3 regions of the Lacrimispora sp. YZC11 genome follow, and region 2 is predicted to be linked to each of the others. Evidence: predicted binding sites of a transcription regulator. Region 2 holds the regulator's gene; each other region holds the start of a gene.
What was found. Region 2 encodes HrcA, which represses chaperone genes, less so after heat shock. Its sites were predicted from a motif close to TGTTAGCACTCNNNNNNNNNGAGTGCTAACA; they were not measured.
Positions count from the first base shown of each region.

Region 1: AC27IJ_RS06965 (Hsp20/alpha crystallin family protein) is a predicted target of HrcA. The motif match lies at 4,722-4,752, and genes of this name have one in related genera.
Region 3: AC27IJ_RS11235 (co-chaperone GroES) is a predicted target of HrcA. The motif match lies at 1,464-1,494, and genes of this name have one in related genera.

Region 1 is NZ_BAAJYQ010000006.1:149,019-155,996, forward strand. It holds gene AC27IJ_RS06930 (VanZ family protein) at 1-167, opposite strand, end outside; gene AC27IJ_RS06935 (hypothetical protein) at 251-400, opposite strand; gene pyrE (orotate phosphoribosyltransferase) at 544-1,221, opposite strand; gene AC27IJ_RS06945 (dihydroorotate dehydrogenase) at 1,254-2,156, opposite strand; gene AC27IJ_RS06950 (dihydroorotate dehydrogenase electron transfer subunit) at 2,157-2,933, opposite strand; gene pyrF (orotidine-5'-phosphate decarboxylase) at 2,943-3,860, opposite strand; gene AC27IJ_RS06960 (YkgJ family cysteine cluster protein) at 3,915-4,571, opposite strand; gene AC27IJ_RS06965 (Hsp20/alpha crystallin family protein) at 4,838-5,251, shown strand; gene AC27IJ_RS06970 (nitroreductase family protein) at 5,330-6,103, opposite strand; gene pepF (oligoendopeptidase F) at 6,138-6,978, opposite strand, start outside.
Region 2 is NZ_BAAJYQ010000006.1:1,268,364-1,275,341, reverse strand. It holds partial or broken gene AC27IJ_RS12140 (zinc ribbon domain-containing protein) at 1-920, shown strand, start outside; gene AC27IJ_RS12135 (hypothetical protein) at 1,065-1,568, shown strand; gene AC27IJ_RS12130 (3D domain-containing protein) at 1,665-2,387, opposite strand; gene AC27IJ_RS12125 (3D domain-containing protein) at 2,583-3,167, opposite strand; gene hrcA (heat-inducible transcriptional repressor HrcA) at 3,520-4,569, shown strand; gene grpE (nucleotide exchange factor GrpE) at 4,587-5,231, shown strand; gene dnaK (molecular chaperone DnaK) at 5,342-6,978, shown strand, end outside.
Region 3 is NZ_BAAJYQ010000006.1:1,066,479-1,073,456, reverse strand. It holds gene AC27IJ_RS11245 (M42 family metallopeptidase) at 1-475, shown strand, start outside; gene AC27IJ_RS11240 (prolipoprotein diacylglyceryl transferase) at 574-1,218, opposite strand; gene AC27IJ_RS11235 (co-chaperone GroES) at 1,590-1,880, shown strand; gene groL (chaperonin GroEL) at 1,964-3,583, shown strand; gene AC27IJ_RS11225 (DUF6106 family protein) at 3,829-4,338, shown strand; gene guaB (IMP dehydrogenase) at 4,547-6,001, shown strand; gene AC27IJ_RS11215 (DUF3842 family protein) at 6,060-6,464, opposite strand; gene AC27IJ_RS11210 (PTS transporter subunit EIIC) at 6,537-6,978, opposite strand, start outside.

The DNA.
Region 1 (6,978 bases), 1.1 Mb from region 2:
AAACGCCGTATTTCCTTAAACGGGGTTAAGTTGTATGCATATTCCTGCTGAATATGGCTCCCCCTTCCAAAATAATCGGAAAAAAATAAAAAGTATGTCAAAAAGATCAGGTAAACGATAAAGATCACCCAACCCATTTTCTGCCGTTTTGTCGCATTTCTAATCATAACAGCTCCATCTATATGCGGAAAAAGAGAGATGCTGCTTAAAAGCCACACCCTTCCATCAGCATCCTCTCTTATTATATCAGTTAAAATGTAATTTCAGATTTTCTTTTTAGCAAAAAAGCTCCGTTTATAATTGATATGGTTCCGGCGGCAATACCGATAACGGTCACTACAATTCCAACACCAATGCTTAAAGCTCCTATATTTCTCATAGTTTTATAAACTCTTTCCATACCAAACTCTCCTTTCCACTTCTCCGCCCGCGCTCTTTGGGCATAAAGGTATACCCGCAGGGTGTTTCCTCTCTCTGCCCATGCTCTTTGGGCATAAAGGTATACCCGTAGGGTGTTGGGCATAAAGTTATCCCTGGAAGGGATTATTTTATGCCATAGACTTCGTAATAAGCGTCAATGGCCTCTTTTATACCATCATCAATAATAACTTTTCCATTATACTCCCTGTTATGCAGATATTCAATGACTTCTGCCATGGATACAATGGCTGCCGCTTTAAATCCATACTTCTCCTGGATTTCATCCAAAGCTCCCTTGTCCCCTTTTCCCTTTTCCATGCGGTTTAAGGAAACCATAAGGCCTAAAATCTCCACATTTCCCTGGGCCTTAATAATGGGGAAGGTCTCTTCAATGGATTTTCCGGAGGTCGTTACATCCTCAATGATCACCACCCGGTCTCCATCCTTTATGGGGCTTCCAAGGAGAATTCCTGCGTCGCCGCCGTGATCCTTCTCCTCTTTTCTGTTTGAACAGTACTTGATTTCCTTTCCGTACAACTCATGAAAAGCGATGGCAGTTGTTACGCTCAAAGGGATTCCCTTATAAGCAGGCCCAAACAGAACATCAAAATCATCCCCGAAATTATCGTGGATGGCCTTTGCATAGTATTCTCCCAGCTTTTTAAGCTGCGCTCCTGTCACATAGGAGCCTGCATTCATAAAAAATGGGGACTTTCTTCCGCTTTTCAGTGTGAAGTCGCCAAATTTAAGGACACTGCTGTCTACCATAAATTCAATAAATTCCTGCTTATACTGTTCCATCTTTTTATCCTCTCTATTCAAAATAGTACGTGTTACCGTACCGCTCCTACCAGTTCCCTGATATCTTCTACATGATATTTCTTCATATAATCCTCTATGCCCCTGACTACCTCTTCCGCTGCATAAGGATTCCGGAAATTGGCCGTACCCACGGAAACAGCCGTGGCTCCTGCAAGAATGAATTCTATGGCATCCTCGGCATTCATGATTCCGCCCATGCCGATAATAGGAAGCTTCACCGTATTGGCAGCCTGATATACCATGCGCACCGCAATAGGCTTAATGGCCGGGCCTGATAAGCCTCCCGTTTTATTGGCAACAGCAAAGGAGCGGCGGTTAATATCGATTTTCATACCGGTTAAGGTGTTAATTAGAGAGAGCACATCTGCTCCTCCGGCCTCAGCGGCCCTTGCCATTACCCCAATGTCCGTCACGTTGGGACTCAGCTTCATGATGACCGGCTGCTTTGCATATTTTTTAACTTCCCTTGTTATGGCCTCTACCGCTTTGGGATCCTGCCCAAAGGCGATTCCTCCCTCTTTTACATTAGGACAGGAAATGTTGATCTCCAGCATATCCACCGGCTCATCCGCCAGCCGCTCCACAACTTCAATATAATCTTCTGTGGTCTTTCCGCATACATTGACAATGATTTTCGTATCGTACTTCTTTAAAAATGGAATGTCTCTCTTAATAAAAACTTCCATTCCCGGATTCTGAAGGCCGATGGCATTGATCATACCTCCGTAGGTTTCTGCGATTCTGGGTGTAGGATTACCTGGCCAAGGCACATTGGCCACACCTTTCGTAACCACAGCGCCCAAATGATTTAAATCAATCATCTCGCTGTATTCCTCACCGGAACCAAAGGTGCCGGAAGCAGTCATAACCGGATTCTTAAGCTCCACTCCGGCCAGATTCACTTTCGTATTCATCTAAAATTCTACCTCCTCAGCCTTAAATACCGGACCATCCTTGCAGATACGCTTATTGTGAACCATGGAATGCTCGTCCACTGACTTACTTTTGCATACACAGGCAAGACAGGCTCCTATGCCGCAAGCCATCTTTTCTTCCAGGGAAAGATAACACTCCATTTCATTTTCAAAGGCATAGGCCTTAAGAGCCTTCAGCATGGGGGTGGGGCCGCAGGCAAAAATCACATCGCCTTTTAAGCCGTGTTCCCGGATGGCATCTAACACATTGCCCTTGGTCCCAGAGCTCCCGTCCTCCGTGGCGACATAAGTATCCCCATACGGGTGAAATTCTTCATTTAAAAACAGGGAATCCCGGTATCCAAGCACCACCTGCTTCTCACAAGGCAAATGCTTTGCCAGCTCCAGCATGGGAGGAATTCCGATTCCCCCGCCAATCAAAAATGCCTTTTTCTCTTTTCCGCCGGCTTCAAGAGGAAATCCATTGCCCAAAGGTCCCAAGACTTCAACGGAATCTCCTTCTTTGTAATGGGAGAATTCTTCCGTTCCTCCTCCTACTACCCTGTACACCAGCCTTAAAAGCCCCTTGTCCTTATCTGTCTCGCAAATGCTGATGGGTCGGGGCAAGAGCTTTGCCCCATCCTTTGTATATAGGTCAACAAACTGTCCCGGCTCTGCCTGGGCAGTGATTTCCTTTGTCTTAATCCACATGCTGTATACATCGTCTCCAAGCCGTGTCTGGCTGGCAACCACTGCAATTTCCTTTACCTTTGCCATGCGATCCCCCTATAATACCCTGTTGATATCGGAAACCATGTCAATAACCGCCTGTCTGGAGGCTTCACCAAAATGCTCTCCGCCAAACCGGGCGTAGCTTTCAGATTTATAGGCTGCAATAATTCCCCTGGAGGAGTTTACAATGGCTCCCAGGCCGTCCTCGTTAAAACAAGCCTTTAAATCCTCTGCCGTACCTCCCTGGGCACCGTATCCTGGTACCAGGAAATAGGTGTTTGGCATCAGCTTTCGGAGAATCCTGCTCATCTCAGGATAGGTAGCCCCCACAACAGCTCCCACATTGCTGTAAGCGCCATCCATGCAGTCTGCTCCCCATTCAACGACCTTATCTGCAACCAGTTCATACAGCGGCCTTCCGTCAATCAGCTGATCCTGGAATTCACCGCTGGAAGGATTGGAGGTTTTCACCAGAACGAAAAGACCCTTGTCTTCTTTCTTGCATACATCCACAAAGGGCTTCACGCCATCGGTCCCCAAATATGGATTGACCGTAAGGAAATCTGTACCGAAAGCAGAAAAGCTTTTGTTTCCAACCTTCACCTGACCGATGTGTGCCGTAGCATAAGCGGCTGATGTGGAACCAATATCTCCTCTCTTAGCATCTCCAATGACGAAAAGCCCCTTTTCCTGGCAATAATTCACAGTCTTTGTATACGCTTTCAGGCCTTCGATGCCAAACTGTTCGTACATGGCAATCTGAGGCTTAACGGATGGGATTAGATCATATACATGATCAATGATTTCTTTATTGAACTGCCAAATAGCTTCCGCAGCACCTTCTAAGGATTCACCGAATTCTTCAAATGCCTTCTTCGTAACCTGCTCTGGTATATAGTTTAACATGGGGTCCAAACCTACGCAGATTGGGGCCTTTGTTTTTTGAATTTTGTCTATTAACTGCCTGATCATAGCTTCCTCCTTGGATCTCTTCGCCCTTATTTTTCTCTATTCTTACCAATTCTATCATAAGAAAGAACTGGCTTCAAGCCTTTTGCCAAACTGATCGAAAAAATCCTGGTCCCTGTCATAGGGAGTAAGATAAAACTGCTTTAAAACATACATGCTGACCTTATTTGCCAATGCCTGATCCCCATCTTCTTCCATTCTTTGCTCCAGCCGTTTTAAGAAGAAATGCCAGTCAAACACGAATTTTTCATGCCGCTTTACGTCAGGGGTATCAATCCATTTGCGCACCTTGACCTTTGACCTGTTTTCTCTCCTGCACTCATGCACCTGGAGAAAATACTGAAACCCCTTTTCATCATAGATCCGCCCCAATGGGAACAAACGGCAGATTCCAGGGCGGAAGCTATGGATCCCGCATCGTCCTTCCTGGTTTAAAAAGCCGCACTTTTCCCCTTCTCCTCCCATTTTTAAGTTGGGAAGCACGATTCCATCCACCACATTTAGTTCCAGCTTATCTGCCAGCAGCTCCTCCAGAGTACAATGGAGATTTTCCGTCAGCCGGAAACAGTCGAGGGGGTCCAGGATAACCGACTGCCCCATCCCCTGGCAGCAGGCAAAACAGCCCTTGCAATCACCGCAGTCCGCCTTTACCATATCGTTTAAGCCATATATTTTTCCATCTGAGATCTCTTTCCAATCGATTTCCCGTTTCATGAATAATCTTCCTCAACTTTCTTTTTAACAAACATGGTTATTCTACCATTTCCGGCCAATACATTCAATGGCAGATTCATTTCTTTATTAAAATCAGCACTGTTCTATATGAAGTCATAAATCCAGGGTTTCACAAATTTTTCACAAATCAATTAGCACTCACCTCTTGACAGTGCTGATAGTGTGTGTTATATTACATGTATAACAAATAGCAATGCACCGGAAAGCCGGTGACAAATATATTACCAAAAAAGGAGGAACTCTTCATGTTATTAACCAGAAGAAATAACTTATTTGATGAATTTTTCAATGATCCGTTTTTTTCGGATGCATATCAAAGCAAACAGGCCCTGATGAAAACCGACATCGAAGACAGCGGAAACGACTATGTCATTGAAATCGAGCTTCCAGGTTATAAAAAAGAGGAAGTGCGTGCCGAATTAAAAGAAGGTTATCTGACCATTTACGCGGAAACTGTTTCCGAAAATGAAGAGAAGGACCAGAAAAATTTTATCCGCAGGGAGCGTTACAGCGGTTCTGTGAAAAGAAGCTTTTATGTAGGTTCCGGCTTAAAACAGGAAGATGTCAAGGCTTCCTTTGAAAACGGCATCCTGAAGCTGGTTGTTCCAAAAGAATCTCCAAAGCAGATCGAAGAGAATCACTATATCACCATTGAGTAAAATAATCCGGAATAGGCAAAAAGGGAAGGCCCCCATTCAGGGCCTTCCCTTTCTATCTGTACCAGTCGAACGATCTTATCAGCATTTATACTCTTTTAAAAATGCAGTAGTTACATATGCCCCGCTTTTATAAGACTTTTTCTCCATGGCTTCCTCTGCTTCCAGCTTTACATTCATCCACATTTCTTCCGCAGCAATGGTCAAGTGAGCAAGCATGATCCCTGTACCGATCTCCCGCATGGACACAAGAGAAGATGACGGCAGGAATTCCCTGCAGGAAAACACATAGATTCTGTCATGATAGACGATAAAACGCCAGGGCTGGGTATTCATGGCCGACGGAGCGAGGCGGACAGCTTTTAATATATTCTTTAAGGATTCTCCTGCTTCTTCCTTAAACACGCATAATTCCTTTAAAGGAAGCCGCTTCGCCGTTGCAGGGTCACGGTAAAGCAGGGTTTTGGGATAGCCAAAGGCAACGACGATCACCTGCTTTAACCCTGCCGACCCAGACTCCGGAACCTTGGTACTCCCCAGATAACAGGTTCCAAGCCCTTTTCCTGTCATATATAAAAGAACATGCTCCAGTACATATCCCGCGTTTGCCAGATATCCCTCCTTCTCCTCGGAGTAAAAAACCAGATAATAAGGCGCCTCCACCTTCCACAGCCCTTTAGCAGGCACATGGTCTTCCATATTTTCACTTATTTCCAGCTTAATCTGAATATCCCCGTGCAGTCTTGGAATGTTAACCCCAAAATAAAGAATGTCCTTTAACAGCTGCTCCGGGACTTCTTCCTTTTTAAATTTCCTGATCGATCTTCTTTTAAATATCATCTGATACAGATTCATACCTGCTCCCCTCTCCTCTATCCAACAACCGGACTTAAATAAGCCGGCTCATTTCTTCCAAAAGCCCGGCAAACACCTGGAGTGCATCCTTCACCGGCTCAGCAGTCCCCATGTCTACGCCGCAAAGCTTTAATAAGTCTATGGGAGTCATGGAATTTCCGCCGCTTAAAAATTCATAATATCCCTTGACCGCTTTCTCATCTCCCTTAAGAATCCTGCTGCTGATGGCGATGGCAGCCGAAAACCCTGTGGCATACTGGTATACGTAAAACGGTGTATAAAAATGCGGGATTCTGGACCATTCATAATCAATTTCCTGATCAACCACCATATCAGGGCCAAAGTACTCCTCATTCAGCCGGTGATATATCCTGCAAAGGACCTCCGCAGTGAGCACCTCTCCTTCCCCTGCCCGGCGATGGGTTTCTGCTTCAAACTCCGCAAACATGGCCTGCCGGTAAAGAGTCCCACGGAAACTGTCCATAAAATGATTAACAAGGTATGCCCGTTCCTTTTTATCTGACGTGGTTTCCAATAAATGACGGATAAGCAGTGCCTCATTGCAGGTAGAAGCCACCTCCGCCACAAAAATCTTATATCCTGCGTCAATATAGGTCTGGTTTTTATCGGAAAACCAACTATGGAGTGCATGCCCCATCTCATGGGCCAGAGTGAAAACACTGTCAAGGGTTCCGTTAAAGTTTAACAGCACATAGGGATGGATCCCGTAAACTCCCCAGGAATAGGCACCGCTCCGCTTTCCTTCATTTTCATACACATCAATCCACCGGTTGCTGAAGCCTTCTCTTAAAAGAGACAAATATTCCTCTCCCAGCGGCTTTAAGCCCTCCAGCACCATGGCCTTTGCTTCCTCA
Region 2 (6,978 bases):
ACCGTGAGATCAGCCGGAAGACCTATGTCTACGCGTACTACGAGAACAATCAGAAGGAAGTGAATGATGCCAGGAAAGAGCTGGAGGATGCCATAAAGAACGCGATTGATAAGAGCGATGACTATTTCCTGACGCTAAAGGAAACGGAGAAGCTTAAGGAGGCAATCGAAGAGGCCTTTGAGGTACTGGACCGGACGTCCCCGAAGGCGACCCTTGATGAACTGCTTGAAGCGCTGGAAAAGCTTAAAGAAGTGACAAAACCGTTAGATGAAGTACTGGATGGGCGTTATGACCACTATGATGAAATTCAGAACTCCGGAAGCAAGGGAGGAAGCAGAGGCGGCGGAGGAGGAAGCGGAAGCGGAATCAAAGCCAACCCTTACAATCCCAGCAGGAGCAAGAGCTACATCGTTGGTACCAATGGAAACTGGGAAGAGCTTTCAGGAAACGGAAGCCAGTGGGCCTTTGTGCTAAACGGAGGAATCCATCTGACAGGAATGTGGGCGAAGCTGGATTATGAGAGCGGAGACGTGAACAAAAACGGCTGGTATCATTTCAATGCCAGCGGGATCATGGATTACGGCTGGTTCCGTGATGAGAAACTTGACTGGTATTACTGCAATACAGAATCAGACGGCTGGCTTGGAAAGATGAAAACAGGCTGGCATCATGATAAGGAAGACAACCGCTGGTATTATTTAGACCCCGAGACAGGAATGATGGCAAAGGGCTGGAAAAATATCGGAGGAAAATGGTATTACTTTACAGAGCAGAACAGCATGGAAACCTATCGGTACGAACCGGCAACGGAGAAATGGATCTATAAGAGCAATGAAGAGCGGCCATTGGGATCTATGTACATCAGTGAGATGACGACTGATGGATATGCTGTCGGCGGAGATGGAGCCTGGATGCAGTAAGGATACGATGGAAAGCGGCCACCTTCGATGCAATAGCAGATCATTCCCCAGAGATTTCATAGTTAAATAGAAATGATTTGATAGAAAGGGAAAGTGTGCATATCCACCCGCTAAAGCACGATAGAAAAAGGGGATAAAAAACCTATGATAAAAAGCGAAGAAATGCAGAACGTCTGCCACAGCATGACTGTAACAGACCGGGTCAGTACGATGCTCATTTGTTTTCATGGAAAAAAAGAAGGAAATTTATATGGTGAAATCCTTAACTGCTATATAGACGGACCTGTGTGGTTTTCCAGTGTAGGCGATTTAATTCTTAAACTAGATGAAATATGCGACTGGGTCGGAACTCCCCAGCCCTCCATGGATCCAAGGTTTCTTAATAAAAAAATGTCAGAAGAATATGCATACAGGACTAAGGGAAAAAACAAAATACCAGTAAAGGCAAAAATTCAGCTGCAGGATAGTAAGACCTTAAGTTTCCGCGCTGTTCAGGCAAAAGAATCATTGATCGTCAAAATAGAACATCGCCAGAACGCCAGTATTCAGGGAATCGTGACCGGTAGGCTGACATCTAAAAATTATGTAGCATTCCGAAGCGCGTTAGAACTAATGCGTATGATAAGAGAGATTGCCGTAAGAACGTAAAATACAGAAATGGACCACTTGGACCCATGTAATTAAACTTATAAAAAGCCCGGTAAAAAGTAAAATCTTCACCGGGCTTTTCTTATGGAATTTGTATTATTGAACGAGATACGCTTCTACGCTTCTGGTGCCATAGGCGCGGGTTTCTCCATGGGTATTGAAGAAAATATCAATGTGATTTCCCTTGACCCCGCCTCCGCAATCCTCTGCCGTATAGATGGCTCCGTTTATCATGATACGGCTGCCATAGGGAATGACCCTTGGATCAACAGAAATGGTATGGTTTGCAGTTGCAATGGTTCCCGTGCTGGTACGTCCTCCCCAGCCTCCGGAACACTTTCGGCAGGGACAGTAGGCCGTGGTTTTAAATGCCCCCAGGGAACGGAGATTAGTGCCGCTGTTCTGAAGACTTGCGGCAGCGGCAGCGCCTACTCCATGTACTCTGGTACCGGAGAGCTTCTGGCCTCCTGTATAGGCCTCCACCAGGTAAGTGCTGTCTCCGTAGGAATTCCAGGGAACCTGTATCTCAAAACCATAATTTCCGGTTCCGTTGGATACCAGATCCTCCCGGTACTTGGAAGCAGTGGTGGTAAGCTCCGCTGTGACCTGGCCGTTTGACTGGTTGGTAATGACAATTTTTACTTCTGCCGCAGAGCTGGGATCAGAGCTGTTAATGGCCCAGCCCCGGACACTGTTTTCGTCCGCATTGTCAATAATGCCTGTCGTCTGAGCCGCCAAAACGTTCCATGTGCTTATTAGGAAAAATGTCATCATTAGTAAGGTTCCGAAGAACCAGTGAATTCGGTTTGTTCTTTGCATATTACAAATACTTCCTTTCTTTTTTACAAACTGTAACATATTTTAAATATATTTATAATTATATGTAACAGAATTGTAATAAATGAGGTACAAGTAATCATTTTACACATTTTTCCAATTTTGTCAAGGTTAAGGCGAAAAAAAACCGCAGAACAGTGAAGTGATTCGCTGCTCTGCGGTGTCATATGGCATTACCTACCGTTCAATGACCGCAAATAATTCTTTTGTTTGCCTTCCAAAATCCAATGCTTCTGCACGGGTTGCGAAGAAAATATCTACTTTGTTTCCTTTCACGCCGCTTCCGATGTCCTCAACGGTATAAACGATGCCGTCAATCATGACCTTTGTTCCAAGAGGAAGGATTGTGATGTCCGCGGATATGGTATGCTGCGGCTGCGGAACCGTGCCGGAATAGGTCCGGCACTGCTTGCCGGAGTTTTCGCTGCCCGGACAATATGCTGTAGCGGAGAAGAGCCCCAGGGATTCTCCTTTTTCATAAACCGGTTTTGCCGGCTCTTCTGATTTTACTGGTTCCGGAGTTTTTTTCTGAATACCAGGTCCGATTTCCCCAGAAAGCGTCTCGGTACTGGCTGATGCCGTCTGATTTTCCGTTCCAGTTTGTATGGTTTGGTGATTCGTTCCAGTGTTTTCGGACTGTACTTGATTCACAGTTTGGTCTTTTCCCGTAGTCTCGGCTGCCAGTGCAGTTGTAGACAACAGCAGGATACAAAGAAGTGTCAGGAATCCGGTGATCCTCTTTTTCCCTGAAAAACTATTCATAATTTACCTCCAAATGGATCAAGCGGATATGCTTGCATATCCAGTTGATTCACAAGCTCAAGGTTGTAAGACGTCTTTCTTTCAACCTTACCTCGCAATCGTGTTGTTATGGTGTCTTAATTACCATTATATTACAAAAGTGTTAAATGTCAAGAAAATAATGTCAACAGCTTTGTAATATTTAATTGATAAATGAGGAAAAATGTACAAGCAGGTCACAAAAACTTCACCAAAAAATTTTACAGGAATGTATTGACAAAAGTAGAAAAAAAGAATATATTATGAAAAGAAGATGTTAGCACTCCTAAACGTTGAGTGCTAACAAAAAGACTCAGAAAGGAAGTGGGGCAGTTTGAGTGACAGGGATCAGTTGGATGAGCGAAAAATAACTATATTAAAAGCAATCATCAAAACTTATCTGGAAACCGGAGAACCGGTAGGTTCCCGTACCATATCAAAGTATACGGATTTGAACTTAAGTTCTGCTACCATCCGGAATGAGATGTCTGATCTGGAGGAACTGGGATATATCATGCAGCCCCACACCTCCGCCGGAAGGATTCCTTCTGACAGGGGATACCGCTTTTATGTGGACCAGATCATGCAGGAAAAAGAAGAGGAAGTCACTGAGATCAAGGATATGATATTAAAGCGGGTGGATAGGGTAGAGCTCCTGTTAAAGCAGATGGCAAAGCTTCTTGCACAGAACACCAATTACGCTGCAATGATCAGTGCGCCCCAGTACCACCGGAACAAACTGAAGTTTATCCAGCTTTCCAAAGTTGATGAAGAAAAGCTTCTTGTGGTAATTGTGGTAGAAGGCAATATTATTAAGAATGCCATGATTCCAATCCATACGGAATTAGATGACGAAGGACTTTTAAATCTTAACATTCTTCTTAACAATGCCCTTAACGGGCTGGCCATAGAGGAAATCAATCTTGAAGTGATCAGCAGGATGAAGGTTCAGGCAGGGCCCCACTGTGATGTGGTGGACCGGGTTCTCACCGAGGTGGCTGGCGCCATCCGGGGGGATGATGAAGACCTTCAGATTTATACCAGCGGTGCTACGAACATTTTCAAGTATCCGGAGTTAAGTGACGGAGTAAGGGCCAGTAAGCTTATCGGTACACTGGAGCAGAAGGATCTTTTACAAGGGCTGATCGATGATATGAACAGCTCGGAGAGCGGATCCGGTATCCAGGTATACATCGGCGATGAGGCTCCTGTTAAGACAATGAACGACTGTAGCATTGTAACCGCTAACTATGAACTGGGCGAAGGCTTAAGAGGTACCATTGGAATCATTGGTCCGAAACGGATGGATTATGAAAAGGTGCTCAGCACATTGCGCAATCTCATGACGCAGCTGGATACCATTTTGAAAAAAGATGAAAGGTAAAGGGTAGAGCATTGAGCATGGAAGATGTGAAAACAGATGAGAAGCTGGCAGATGAGACTATTTATACAGAGGATGCCGTTTCCGCTGAAAAAGAAATAGAAGGTGCAGAAGCCTGCGGGGACGATGGAACCCAGGAAAATGTTCCGGAGGAAGAAACGGCTGAGGAGAATTCCAAAGAAGAATCCGGGAAAAAGGGCCTTTTTGGAAAAAAGAAAGAGAAAAAGGATCCAAGGGATGAAAAAATAGAGGAACTGACGGACCGCCTTCAGAGGTCCATGGCTGAATTTGATAATTACCGCAAGAGAACAGAAAAAGAAAAGTCAGCCATGTTTGAAATCGGAGCAAAGGATATCGTTGAACGGATTCTTCCGGTAGTCGATAATTTTGAAAGAGGCCTTGCAGCCATTTCTGAGGACGAAAAAAACGCTCCTTTTGCAGACGGAATGGAAATGATATACAAACAGCTTATGAAAACGCTGGAAGAAGCCGGTGTAAAACCGATTGAAGCAGTTGGAAAGCCGTTTGATCCTAATTTCCATAATGCGGTAATGCATATTGAAGATGAGTCACTGGGTGAGAATGTAATCTCCCAGGAACTCCAGAAGGGTTACACCTACCGCGACACCGTGGTAAGGCATTCCATGGTGCAGGTGGCTAATTAGTAATATAGCATCAGGAAGCAGATCATACATTCCAGGTATACCTTTTGCCCCAATATGGGCAGGAAAAAGGTAATCATTTATAGTTTGTTTATTAATAGGAGGAAAAAACTATGGGCAAGATCATTGGTATTGACTTAGGTACAACAAATAGCTGTGTAGCCGTTATGGAAGGCGGTAAACCAGTTGTAATTCCCAACAGCGAAGGCGTAAGAACCACACCGTCCGTTGTTGCATTTACTAAAAATGGAGAGAGACTTGTAGGCGAGCCTGCAAAGCGTCAGGCAGTAACTAACTCTGACCGTACCATCTCTTCCATCAAAAGACACATTGGCACGGACTACAAGGTAGCGATTGACGGAAAAAATTACAGTCCTCAGGAAATTTCTGCCATGATCCTTCAGAAATTAAAGGCGGATGCAGAGGCCTATTTAGGAGAAAAAGTAACCGAGGCGGTTATTACCGTACCGGCATATTTTAACGATGCACAGCGCCAGGCAACCAAGGATGCCGGTAAGATTGCCGGTCTTGACGTAAAGCGTATCATCAACGAGCCGACAGCGGCAGCTCTGGCTTATGGACTTGATAATGAAAAAGAGCAGAAGATCATGGTATATGACTTAGGCGGCGGTACCTTCGATGTTTCCATCATTGAAATCGGCGACGGAGTCATCGAAGTTCTTTCTACCAACGGCGACACCCGTCTGGGCGGTGATGATTTTGATAACCGCGTAACCCAGTGGATGGTGGATGAATTTAAGAAGGCAGAGGGCGTTGATTTATCCGGCGACAAGATGGCAATGCAGAGATTAAGAGAGGCTGCTGAGAAGGCAAAGAAGGAATTATCCTCCGCAACGACCACCAACATCAACCTTCCGTTTATCACTGCTACCTCAGAAGGACCAAAGCATCTGGATATGAACCTGACCAGAGCCAAATTTGATGAGCTGACAGCAGATCTCATCGAGCGCACCGCGGTTCCGGTACAGAATGCATTAAGAGATGCGGGCATTACTGCCGCAGAATTAGGAAAAGTATTGTTAGTAGGCGGATCCACCCGTATGCTGTCTGCACAGGAGAAAGTAAAACAGCTGACAGGCAAAGAGCCTTCTAAATCCTTGAACCCGGATGAATGTGTTGCCATCGGCGCCAGCATCCAGGGCGGTAAGCTTGCAGGTGATGCAGGTGCAGGCGATATCCTGCTTCTGGACGTAACTCCACTTTCCTTATCCATAGAGACCATGGGTGGTGTTGCTACCAGACTGATCGAAAGAAATACGACTATCCCCACAAAGAAGAGCCAGATCTTCTCCACAGCGGCTGACAACCAGACAGCGGTTGACATCCACGTGGTACAGGGTGAGAGACAGTTTGCAAGAGATAACAAGACCTTAGGCCAATTCCGTCTGGATGGAATTCCGCCTGCAAGAAGAGGCGTTCCTCAGGTCGAGGTTACCTTTGATATCGATGCCAACGGTATCGTAAATGTTTCTGCTAAGGATTTGGGTACAGGCAAGGAACAGCATATTACCATCACTTCCGGCTCCAACATGTCTGACACCGATATTGATAAGGCAGTCAAGGAAGCAGCTGAATATGAGGCTCAGGATAAGAAGCGTAAGGACGGCATTGACGCAAGAAACGATGCGGACTCCATGGTATTCCAGACAGAGAAAGCTCTGCAGGAAGTAGGAGAAAAGATCGATGCAAACGATAAGGCATCTGTGGAAGCAGATTTAAATGCATTAAA
Region 3 (6,978 bases), 200 kb from region 2:
GGAGCTGGATGTGGATGTGATCGGGGGAATTGCTTCCCAGGAGGAAGTAGGTGTCCGCGGAGCCAGTCTGACCTGCCGTCAGATTAAGCCGGATATAGCGATTGTATTTGAAGGCTGTCCGGCGGATGATACTTCTGTGGCAGCCTATGAGGTACAGACAGCTATTAAGCGGGGACCAATGCTTCGCCATATCGATGCCCGGATGATTACCAATCCACGTTTTCAGCGATATGCTCTGAATTTGTGCAAAGAGCTTGAAATTCCTGTGCAGGAGGCAGTCCGCAGGGCTGGCGCAACCAACGGAGCGGCTATTCATTTATCTAATCACGGAGTTCCTACAATTGTGATTGGAGTACCGGTACGGTATGCTCATACCCATTATGGAATTTCTTCCTATGATGATTATCAGAACGGCGTACGTCTGGCCTGTGAAATTTTGAAGCGTCTGAATGAAAAGGTGATCCGCAGTTTTTAAGATGATGTAAGGGGATCCGGAGGAAGATCAGATGAAAAAAGCCACTGGAGAGCGTATGCTTTCCAGTGGCTTTTTTAGTTTCTGCTTCCAGATTATGATTAATCCATTTCTTCTTCCACAATGGTAGTAGTTTCATCGGCCAGTTCCTTAAGTGCTGCCCCGGTGGATTGTGCTGCTTCCTTTGCTGCATCAATTCCATCCTCTGCCGCTTCTTTTACTGCATCGGCAGCCACTTCTGCTGTTTCTTTTATAGAGTCTGCCGTCTCTTTGGCTTTATCAGCAAGATGTTCTGCGGCACCGGCAGCATAATCCAAACCGCCATCTTCTGTAGTATCTTCGTCATCTAAAAACGTATCTGTCTGTTCTTTTGCAGAATCAAACATGTCCTTTGCGGTAAATGCAACGGCAGAAGCCGCTTCCTTTGCCGTATCAGAGACAATGCTCGCCGCATCCTTTACCAGGTTTTTTGCCGCACTCACCGCATCCTTGGCAGCGTCTGCCATATGGTCAGCGGCGACCTTAAATTCATCCTTATTCGCATGCAAGGAGACATAGTTGCGGTTCATCGTGCTGTCAATTTTGGAAATGTCGTCATTTCCCTCATCCTCAAAATCATGGAAATTTTCTTCCAGTTCTTTGTGGAAGGATTTGTACTTCGTAAAATAAGAGATACCGGCAGCTACAACGCCGGCCACAGTGGCGAGTGCCACGAATTTCCCAAACCCATTACCCTTTTTTGCCATTTGAAACACTCCTTTCCTTATTGCCGTCCATGTATTCTAAGCATAGAGGTATGCCTGCAAGGCGCTTCCTTTTCTCGGCTTATGCTTTATGGGCATAATGGTGCGCTTGTAAGGCGCTTTATTCTCTTAGTTATTGTAATACGTTCATTGAAAAAAATAAAGGTATATAATAAGAAAATTTCTATAAACTATGTAAGTAAAGGAGAAAATCACACAAATATGGTAAAAATGTAAAAAATATATAAAGTTAGCACTCAACTATTGACAGTGCTAATAATGAGTGATATAACTTAGTATGTGAATAAAATAAAACTTCTTTCGGAAGGCCAAAGAAAGAAATAATAAGCAGAAAGCTATGAGGAGGAATTGCAATGAAATTAGTACCATTATTTGACAAAGTTGTGTTAAGACCATTGGTTGCAGAGGAGACAACAAAGTCCGGTATTGTTCTGCCGGGTCAGGCAAAAGAGAAACCGCAGCAGGCGGAAGTTATCGCAGTAGGACCAGGCGGTCTGGTAGACGGCAAGGAAGTTACCATGCAGGTTAAAGTGGGCGATAAAGTAATCTTCTCCAAATATTCAGGAACAGAAATAGAGACCGGAGAAGAGAGCGAAAAATATGTGATCGTTAAGCAGAATGACATATTAGCAGTGATCGAATAATCAAGAAGGCGATACCGCAGTCATAAGGTCAGGTTTTAGATAATACGTATATTTATTTTAACAGAAAACAGGAGGAATGAATCATGGCAAAGCAGATTAAATATGGCGTTGATGCCAGAAAAGCACTTGAATCTGGAGTGAATCAGTTAGCAGATACTGTTCGTGTAACATTAGGGCCTAAGGGCAGAAACGTTGTACTGGATAAATCTTTTGGCTCACCGCTCATCACAAATGATGGCGTTACCATTGCAAAGGAAATCGAGCTGGAAGATGCTTTTGAAAATATGGGCGCTCAGCTTGTAAAAGAGGTCGCTACAAAGACCAATGACGTAGCCGGTGACGGTACTACTACAGCTACCGTTTTAGCTCAGGCTATGATCAATGAAGGAATGAAGAACCTGGCAGCAGGCGCTAACCCAATTGTTTTAAGAAAGGGTATGAAAAAAGCGACTGAAGCAGCGGTAGAAGCGATTGCAAAGATGAGCGAGCCGATCAAGGGCAAGGCATCCATCGCAAAAGTTGCAGCCATTTCCGCATCAGATGATGAGGTAGGCGAGATGGTAGCAGACGCTATGGAAAAGGTTTCCAACAACGGTGTCATCACCATTGAAGAATCCAAGACCATGAAGACAGAGCTGGATCTGGTGGAAGGTATGCAGTTTGACAGAGGTTATATTTCTGCTTACATGTGCACCGATATGGAAAAGATGGAAGCTAATTTAGATGATCCATACATTCTTATTACCGATAAGAAGATTTCAAACATTCAGGAGATCCTTCCTTTATTAGAGCAGGTGGTTCAGTCCGGTGCAAGACTTCTCATCATCGCAGAAGATGTGGAAGGCGAGGCTTTAACAACCTTAATCGTTAATAAATTAAGAGGAACCTTCAATGTAATTGCGGTAAAGGCTCCTGGCTATGGCGACAGAAGAAAAGAGATGTTACAGGATATCGCTGTTTTAACAGGCGGTACCGTGATTTCCGATGAATTAGGCTATGAGCTTAAGAATGCAACTCTTGATCTTTTAGGACGTGCAAAATCCGTTAAGGTTCAGAAGGAAAATACCGTAATCGTAGACGGCTGCGGCGATAAGGAAGCAATCACTGCAAGAATCGGCCAGATCAAGGGCCAGATCGAAGAGACTACTTCTGATTTTGACAGAGAAAAATTACAGGAAAGACTTGCAAAATTATCCGGCGGTGTCGCAGTAATCCGTGTAGGTGCTGCAACAGAAACCGAGATGAAGGAAGCAAAGCTTCGGATGGAAGATGCTTTATCTGCAGCAAGAGCAGCAGTTGAAGAAGGCGTTATTGCAGGCGGCGGTTCTGCTTACGTACATGCTATCACTCAGATTGAAGAACTTGTGAAGAATTTAGAAGGCGATGAGAGAACCGGTGGAAAGATCATCTTAAAGGCTCTTGAATCTCCGTTATATCACATTGTAGCCAATGCAGGCCTGGAAGGAAGCGTAATCATCAATAAGGTGAGAGAGTCCAAGGTAGGAACCGGCTTTGACGCATATAAGGAAGAATACGTAGACATGGTAGAAGCAGGCATCCTGGATCCGACTAAGGTTACCAGAAGTGCGCTTCAAAATGCTACAAGTGTTGCATCTACCTTATTGACAACAGAGTCCGTTGTTGCTAATATTAAAGAAAAAGTACCTGCAATGCCAACTCCAGGCGGAATGGATATGATGTAACATTCACGAAAGTGATGAGCAGTGCGAAACGGAATATAAAAATTTTTTCGTTGTGCTTGCACATAAGAAAAAATTTTTATATTCTGTTTCATAGGGCGAATGCCCGTGAGGGAGTAAAGCCACAGGCTTTACTCCCTGCACTGCGGACTTCCGTAACACCAAACATATCCCCTTACACCCAATAAAAGCGGATAAGCTCCCCCCCTGAGAACCCATGCAGGAAAGAGGAAAGGACCCAGATCGTTATGAATGAAATGTATGCAGAATGGCTTGTAAAACGAAAGTCTCCGGCCTATACCATGTTGATAAAAATTGCGATGGGAATCCTGTGCGTGATTGCATTTTTCCTCTCAATGTCTCCGGTTTTCGGAATTTTTGGAGTGATCATCCTGCTTGCAGCCGTTGCGGCCACATACTTTGTATTCCGCAACAGCGAGGTGGAATTTGAATATTTATATGTGACCAACACTCTTTCCATTGACCGGATTTACGGCAGAAGTAAGAGAAAGAAGGCCTGGGAAGGTTCCATGGAAGGGATACAGATCGTTGCCCCTACCGGTTCCACAGAGGCCAGGGATCATGAAACAAAAAACATGAAGGTACTGGATTTTTCTTCTCACGCATCAGGTGCAAAAACCTATACGCTGATCAGTCAGTCCGGAGCTGAAACGACCAAGATCATATTTGAGCCTAACGATAGGCTGCTTCAATGTATGAGAATGACAGCACCACGTAAGGTTGTAAGAGAGGTATAAAAGAAAAAGGAATCAGACGGTTTTGTAAAAGACCGTCCGGTTCCTTTTTCTTTACAGGAAAGACAGCCTTCAATGTCCATGGAGGACGGAAAGAAACCGGAAAATGTCCGTTGACAACCCCTATAAAATTTGTTAAACTATGTAACTAACAAGTAAAAAGGCTTATTAGCATTAATAATAAAAATATAAAGAAGGAGAGGAAAAGTTAATGGGTACAATAATTGGCGAAGGCATTACTTTTGATGACGTGCTGTTAGTTCCGGCCTATTCAGAAGTCATTCCTAATCAGGTTGACTTAACGACCAACCTTACAAAATCTATCAAGCTCAATATACCGCTTATGAGTGCAGGCATGGATACCGTTACCGAGCATCGTATGGCAATTGCTATGGCAAGACAGGGAGGTATCGGCATCATCCACAAGAATATGTCCATCGAGGAGCAGGCAGAAGAGGTTGATAAGGTAAAGAGGTCAGAAAACGGCGTCATAACGGACCCATTTTATCTTACTCCGGAACATACATTAAGGGATGCGGATGAGCTTATGGGCAAATACCGCATTTCCGGAGTGCCGGTCACAGAAGGAAAAAAGCTGGTGGGAATCATCACCAACCGGGACTTAAAGTTTCAAGAGGATTTTAGCAGGAAGATCAAGGAGTGCATGACTTCTAAAAACCTGGTGACAGCCAGGGAAGGCATTACCCTTATGGAGGCAAAGAAGATCCTTGCAAAGGCAAGGGTGGAAAAACTTCCTATCGTTGACGAAGATTTTAATTTAAAGGGCCTTATCACCATCAAGGATATTGAAAAGCAGATCAAATACCCGCTGTCCGCAAAGGATGGACAGGGAAGGCTTCTGTGCGGAGCTGCCGTAGGGATCACAGCCAATGTGCTGGACCGTGTGGACGCTCTGGTAAAGGCTAAGGTGGATGTGGTTGTTTTAGACTCCGCTCATGGTCATTCCGAGAACGTTCTCCGGTGTGTAAAAATGATTAAAGAGGCTTATCCGGCTCTTTCAGTCATTGCAGGAAATGTAGCAACCGGAGAGGCCACAAAGGATCTTATAGAAGCTGGAGCAGATGCGGTGAAGGTGGGAATCGGACCAGGATCCATCTGTACCACCCGTGTGGTAGCCGGTATCGGCGTACCCCAGATCACGGCTGTTATGAACTGCTATGCGGTTGCTAGGGAATACGGCGTTCCAATCATTGCTGACGGCGGAATCAAGTATTCCGGAGATTTAACAAAGGCCATTGCAGCCGGTGGAAGCGTGTGTATGATGGGAAGCATGTTCGCCGGATGTGACGAAAGCCCAGGAACCTTTGAACTGTATCAGGGCAGAAAATACAAAGTATACCGTGGTATGGGTTCCATCGCTGCCATGGAAAACGGTAGCAAAGACCGTTACTTCCAAACTGATGCCAAGAAGCTGGTTCCAGAGGGAGTGGAAGGACGTGTGGCCTATAAGGGAATGGTAGAGGATACCGTATTCCAGATGCTGGGCGGCTTACGGTCCGGTATGGGATACTGCGGAGCAATGAATATCAAAACCATGCAGGAAAACGGAAGATTCATAAAGATTACGGCGGCCTCCCTTAAGGAAAGCCATCCTCATGACATTCATATCACAAAGGAAGCGCCCAACTATAGCATTGATGAATAGACAGACGTTGGATAAGCCGGAGGCGAAGCCAACTTCCTCATAAACAAAGAGGTGGAGATCATAAAAGATTCTCCACCTCTTTGATTACCAGGGCAATGGATTCCGTTAAAGTCAAGTTTTCACAGCCCACCACATAATGATTGCATTTGTTTACCGGTATAAGGATCTTATAGGCACGGCTTTTACCGATGGCCTCAGCCATGGCTGGAGTGATCTCTCCTAAAAGAGAATCGGCGATGACGATTCCAATGGGGCCGATGATAATATCCGCATCCCGGCTGGCCACAAGGACCGGATTCTCACCGGTTGCTCCTGCGTCGGCTCCCGACTTTAACATGGCGGAAGTAGCAATGGAATTGGTTCCGATGGCAATGACCGGAAGTTTTGGAAAGGATTTCTTAAGCTGGGCGATGACGGATTGCCCCATTTTGCCGCCCTGCCCGTCAATGATAACGATTTTCATGGCATCCTCCTTACCCTCTATTGTATTATAGGGAAGGAAAGAAATCAAGTGGAAGGCCGGGGAATTGAAGGCTTAGGCTTTTGCAACTTCGTCCTCTTTAATAAACAGGCTGGTGATGATAAATCCGGCAATGTATGCGATCACCAGGCCCAGAAAATAATTGAGCATATTAACCGGGCTGCTCATGATCGGAATGGCTAACAGGCCGGAAGGGCTCCAGGCAATGCTCTTTACATGCATCAGCATTACATAGGCTCCACCGAATCCGGCTCCCAATCCTGCAGTTATGAAAGGCTTTCCAAGCGGAAGAGTGACCCCATAAATAAGCGGCTCTCCGATGCCTAAAAATCCTGATGGCAGTGCCCCGATGATGATACTCTTTAAGCGCTTGTTTCCACTTCGTTTCGCTTTTAAATAGATGGCGATTGCCGCACCCACCTGGCCTGCGCCTGCCATGGCCAGGACCGGGAACAAGGAGACTCCGCCCATCTGTTCCAGTTGAACCGCATAGATT